One region of the Bombilactobacillus sp. ESL1092 genome, then DNA from elsewhere that is predicted to be linked to it. Evidence: riboswitches for the same ligand, from Rfam matches in the RefSeq annotation. Region 1 holds a riboswitch; the other holds the start of a gene.
The links. A riboswitch is a leader RNA that binds a small molecule or an ion and turns the genes downstream of it on or off. The one in region 1 is predicted to bind lysine.

Region 1 (3,185 bases):
ATACCTGACAGATGAAATTCTTCGGCCACTAAATAAACAATAAATGGTGCCAAGACATTAAAGGGAACTGTAATCGCAGTCGCATCAAATAAACGGCGTTGAAAAACAATTTGGATACTAACGAGTACTAATCCTAACAAAATGCCCACAATAACTCCACCGACAAAAGTCGTCAAAAAAGTCCCAACGCTATGCCAAATACTAAATTTTCCGGTGACAAACGCTGCGAGCGCCAAATTTAAAGCCACTAAGCCCGAGGCATCGTTAAATAACGATTCATTTTCTAAATTCTGCATTAAAGATTCTGGCACTTCAATATCGGCAGTGATGGAAGAAACCGCCACTGCATCGGTAGGCGCCACAATAGCTGTTAAAGCTAAAGCCAAACTTAATGGTAAAGCATCCCACAGCCAGTGAATGAAAAAGCCGCCCACAACAATCGTTAAAATGGCTAGTACAATCGCTAATGACAACACATTACGAAAATTACTTTTTAAACTATGAAAGTCTGTATTCTGACCATCATTAAACATGAGTGGTGCAATAATAATCAAAAAGAAAATTCCGGGTTTTAAATTAAAGTGTGTAAATTCCGGTAGCCAAGACAAAGCAAAACCCGTGGCAATTTGATAAAAAGCTAACGGAATTTTTGGATAAAGTGAATAAATGATATTAGCTGCAATAGTTGCACTAATTAACAACAAGCATGTAAAAAATAATGACACAAATTTCCCCCTTATTGTTGAATAGGCAGCTGTGAGTTAATTATTGGTTGACTGAAGAAAATGGGAACAATAATCTTATTAGCAATACATTAATTGTTCTTTATAACCCCGATACTTGCTGGATTAGCGCTCCAAAAACTTATTAGCTTTAAAAATAGCTAAGGAAATAATCGGTACAATGATCACCGCCGCCAATAATTCTGGCACCCCATTACTGCCAACGACTCCCATGATTGCCCAATTTAATCCTTTAACCGGCACTTTATAAGATGCCGCCATCGCTGAAGCATAAAGAATCCGCATTAAACCTAAAACTAATAATGTATTGGTTAATGCTCCAATAGCAGCAGCGACCACCATTGCTGGCGTTTTACTTTTCAGCTTATTAGATAACCAGCGGTAAACCCAACCAGCAAAGTAGCCAACTAAAATCCGTGGCAAGACCGAGATCACCGGATTGGTAAACACAATCGTGTCCAAAATACTAGACGGCGCTGCATAAGCACGTATTAATGAACCTAACCCCCAAATAAAACCAATCAAAGCTCCATCGTTGGGGCCTAACACAATTGCTGCCACAATAACTGTGATATGAATAATTGTAACATTAAGTACCCCTAAAGGAATATAACCTAAAAATGGCGTCATTGATTGAATCAAAATAATGGCAATCAAAATCGCCCGAATGGCAATTTTATAAGCTTTACTTTTACGCAATGTTTTCTCCCTACCCCAATCATCAAAATCAATTCTTGGTTACTAGATTAAAATCAATAATAAGTATACCATTTTTCAAAAAACTAGCTAGACTTGCGAGCAATTAAAGCTTAGCAGCTGCCAAAACTATACCAATTGTTAAATTAGCCGGTTAAAGCTTATTCAAATGAGTTCTTTTTAACCGAACCATTTTGGATTAATTGACTTTTCACCAATTACCACTACTTGCTTTAAGTTGGCTTGACTTTCCAACAATTTGCGCTAAAATTATAAAGCAAACAATCAAAGAAGAGGTTGCTAAATTTAAGAGTAACGTTCAGTCGATTATGAAGAATCTAAGCCTGAACGTGAAAGGACTTTTAGCCGAAATGGTGTTTAACTTCATTTATTCACTGTTGGGTTCAGATTGAATAAGTCTGAGACTGTCGCAATTAATAACAATTGCGGGGCGCTATCTACGATTTTATACTAGTAGCCTCTTTACGATTTTCGTAAAGAGGCTTTAATCGTTTTTAGAGTCCTTCTCACTTAGGAGGATTTTTTTATGGCAGAAAAAGGTTCACAAGATCACGTACAACGCAATCTTAAAAACCGCCATGTTTCCATGATCGCTTTAGGCGGTTGTATTGGAACTGGTTTATTCATGACCTCAGGTTCGACAATTTCTAAAGCTGGCCCGGGGGGCGGCTTAATCGCCTATCTGGCCATGGGGATCATGGTTTACTTTTTAATGACTAGTTTAGGTGAATTAGCCACTCATTTACCCGTTTCGGGTTCTTTTGCTACCTATAATGCTAAATATGTTGACCCCGCACTAGGCTTTGCGATGGGGTGGAATTACTGGTTCAACTGGGCTATTACTGTTGCGATTGATATCTCGACAGCTGCATTATTGATTCAATACTGGTTGCCCCATACTCCCGGTTGGATTTGGAGTTTACTCATTTTAGTCGTGATCTTTTTGATTAATGCTTTAACCGTTTCTACCTTCGGTGAAACCGAATATTGGTTATCTTTAATTAAAGTGGTGACGGTTATCGTCTTCTTAATCATTGGCTTTGCCATGATTTTAGGAATTATGTATCATCCGGCTGCTGGTTTAAAGAACTTCACTTATAAAAAGGCCCCCTTTGTTGGCGGCTTTCCAGCCATCTTAAATGTCTTCTTAATTGCCGGCTTTTCCTTCCAAGGAACTGAATTAGTTGGTGTAACCGCGGGGGAATCAGAAGATCCAGAACATGCAGTACCGAAGGCCATTAAAGAAGTCTTTTGGCGGATTTTATTATTTTACATTTTATCTATCTTTGTGATTGCTGCTTTAATTCCTTACACCAGCAAGAATTTATTGAGTGCGGCTAATGGTAATATTGCTGTTTCGCCATTTACCCTAGTCTTTAAACGTGCTGGACTAGCTTTTGCCGCCAGCTTAATGAATGCCATTGTTTTAACAGCCGTACTTTCCTCAGCTAATTCTGGTGCTTATGCTTCGACAAGAATGTTATATGCCTTAGCACACGAAAATTACGCTCCTAAAGCGTTTGGCAAAACAACCAAACATGGTATTCCTTTACTGGCTTTAAGCGCTACTATGTTAATTTCTTTATTAACTTTCGCAACCAGCATCTTTGGGCAAAAGATTTATATGTGGTTAGTGGCCGCTTCTGGCTTAACCGGCTTCATCGCTTGGGTTGGCATTGCCTTAAGTCATTATCGTTTCCGGAGAGCCTTTGTGCTACAAGGTCA
Region 2 (3,185 bases), 550 kb from region 1:
GCTGTTACTGTTAAATGTTGAGCTGTAATGACGCTTTGGTTAACTTGTAAGAACTCTTGTATCTGAGCATAATCGCCATAAACAACTCCGACTTGCTCACCGACAAAGCTTTCAATTCCAGCTACCGCTTGTAACTTAGATAAATCGCCCTTAATTACTACTTGAACCGGCGTTTTCTTAGGTGCTTGACTAATAAAATTAATAATTTCTTGTGTATTCATCAAAAATCACTCTTCTCCAGTTACTTGATAATCTTGATCTAAACGAAGTAAATCCATCGGTGTTTCTCGTTTGACAACTACTTGGCTATGCCCACGTTCGGCAAAAACCACTGCCGGACGTGCTACGCGGTTATAGTTGGAAGCCATTGAATAACCATAAGCACCCGTATCTAAGATTGCTAAAATATCGCCCGGCTGCGTTGGCGGTAAAGGTTGATTCTTAACTAAGATATCACCAGATTCACAATAACGTCCTGCAATAGTTACCGTTTGTGTTGGTTTAGCTTGTGGTGCTTTCGCTAACACAGCAGTATAATCCGCTTGGTATAAAGCGGGGCGAATATTATCACCCATGCCCCCATCTACCGTGACAAAATTACAAATCCCAGCCACTTTTTTATGGGTTCCAATTGAATAAAGACTGACTCCGGCGGCCCCGACTAAAGAACGTCCCGGTTCAATCCAAATTTCCGGTAAGGGTTGTGAGGCTAATGGCCAAGCTTGCTGTAATGTTTGAACAATGGCTTGGACAAATTGTTTAGGCGCCAAATCCTCGTCACTTGCGACATACTGAATACCAAAGCCGCCGCCGAGATTTAAGACTTGTGGTACAAATTGAAATTTTTGGTACCAACTGGCGACTAACTGACATAATTTTTTAACTAACAATTCAAAACCTTCAACAGCCATGATTTGGGAACCGATATGGGCATGTAAACCAATAACTTGTAATTGTGGTTCCGCCAAAGCCTGTTGTAAGGCAGCTTGTGCTTGCTGTGATTGCACATCAAAGCCAAACTTGCTGTCAATTTGCCCAGTTTGATCATATTCATGGGTATGTGCTGAAATACCAGGCGTAATGCGTAGCATAATCGCCACTTTTCGCTGAGGATAACTTTCGTGTAGCAATTGTGTCAACATGTTTAATTCATCAAAATTGTCAACAATGATGACTCCAATCTGATTTTGCACGGCGTAATTTAATTCTGCTAATGATTTATTATTACCATGAAAACTAATCTGCGCGGCGGGAAATCCGGCTTGTAATGCCGTCATCATTTCTCCTAAAGAAACTACATCAACATGTACTTGTTCTTGTTGCATCACTTGATAAATAGCTTTCACAGCAAAAGCTTTGCTGGCATAACTAATCGTGGCGTTAACGCCGGCTTGTTGAAAAGCTTGCTGAAATTGATGAACTTGTTGCCGAATTTTGGCGACATCATACACAACCAATGGTGTTTGATATTTATGTGCTAAATCCAGGGCATCGCAGCCCCCGATTGTCAAATGTCCTTGCGCGTTTAATGCCATTGCTGACTGCATGATTGCGACCTCCAGTAAAAATAAAAATTAATAATAAAAAAGGTCCTTTTGCTCGCTTTCGAACAAAAGAACCCATCATTCATTGCTAAAATTATGGCATTAGTTTGTCGTAAGCGCTCCGTAGAGATATTTTTCTACGACAGTCCATAATTTATTCAATTATGTCCCAGAATTTAAGCCCCGGCCTTTGGACTTAATCCTTCGGCAATCGCCCCTTTCACTATATTCTCAGCTGACCAGCTCCTATAGTTACTCTTGTTGATTGCGACCTCTTCGATATGTAAAATATTATAATTAATTAAAATATTTGTCAAGCTATTTTAATTTATTTCGGCAGATAGTTAAAAAATAAGTAGTTGCAGATTAAAAAATAAATGTTAGAATGCAAATTAATCCCCTAATAATTTTAATAATTGGGTAATAATTGATCAAGCAGAGAGGAATTCGTTAGTTATGAAAGTTATTAAATTTGGTGGTAGTTCGCTAGCCACTGGTTCACAATTTCAAAAAATTATTGCCATTATTCGAGCTGATCCTCAGCGCCGCATTATCGTCACTTCCGCTCCCGGTAAAAGATTTTCCCAAGATACCAAAGTAACCGATTTGCTAATCAAATACAGTCAATTAGTTATTAACCATCAGGATTTTACCCCCATTGTGACCGAAATTTGGCAACGTTACGTCGAAATTGCCCAAACTTTTGGTTTATCGAGTCTGCAAATTGCTGACTTAAAGCACCAATTAGACATTTTACCCATTACCACTTTCGCCAATAATGATTATTTAACCGCCGCGTTTAAAGCCCATGGTGAAAAGTTAACCGCCCAATTATTAGCCCTGATCTTGCAACATCAAAATCTTGATGCCCAATACATATCACCGCAAGATCTCGGTTTATTAGTTAGTGATCAACCTCATGATGCTGAAGTTTTACCGCAAACTTATCTTAACCTCAAAAAAATTAAGCTCCAACACCAATATTATATTGTGCCCGGTTTTTATGGCCTCACGGAAAAGCAACAAATTGCGACCTTTTCCCGCGGCGGTTCTGATATTACTGGGGCCATTTTAGCTAAGGGATTTCAAGCTGATCTTTATGAAAATTTCACAGATGTCGACGCTATCTATGCGGCTAATCCCCAAATCGTTGAGCATCCTCAAGCTATCAAAACTATGACTTACCGGGAATTACGTGAATTATCCTATGCTGGTTTTTCTGTTTTTCATGATGAAGCGCTCATTCCGGCCATTCAAGCCCAAATTCCGATTAATGTCAAAAATACTAATCATCCCGATTTACCAGGAACTTTAATTGTACCTGAAAAAGACTTTCACCCTCAACAATTAATGACGGGGGTGGCCACGTCCAACCATTTTGTGGCTCTCTATTTGCACCGTTATTTACTCAACAAAGAAGTGGGCTTCACACTCAAATTACTACAAATTTTTTATAAATATCATATCTCTTACGAACATATGCCTTCTGGAATTGATGATGTTACAATCATCTTTGATCAACGCCAATTTACACCTCAAATCGCCAAACAAATGTGTCAAGAAATTCAAGACACGCTTCATCCCGATCAATTAGAATGGATCGATGATTACGCCATTACAATGATTGTTGGCGAAGGTTTC

Region 2: another riboswitch for lysine. It lies ahead of lysA (diaminopimelate decarboxylase); the one in region 1 lies ahead of AC3B6Y_RS04490 (amino acid permease).

What each region holds. Positions count from the first base shown of each region.
Region 1 is NZ_CM176594.1:977,955-981,139, reverse strand. It holds gene AC3B6Y_RS04500 (cation:proton antiporter) at 1-725, opposite strand, end outside; gene AC3B6Y_RS04495 (ECF transporter S component) at 849-1,442, opposite strand; lysine riboswitch at 1,723-1,904, shown strand; gene AC3B6Y_RS04490 (amino acid permease) at 1,987-3,185, shown strand, end outside.
Region 2 is NZ_CM176594.1:1,523,905-1,527,089, reverse strand. It holds gene dapD (2,3,4,5-tetrahydropyridine-2,6-dicarboxylate N-acetyltransferase) at 1-221, opposite strand, end outside; gene lysA (diaminopimelate decarboxylase) at 228-1,547, opposite strand; lysine riboswitch at 1,650-1,829, opposite strand; gene AC3B6Y_RS07115 (aspartate kinase) at 2,001-3,185, shown strand, end outside.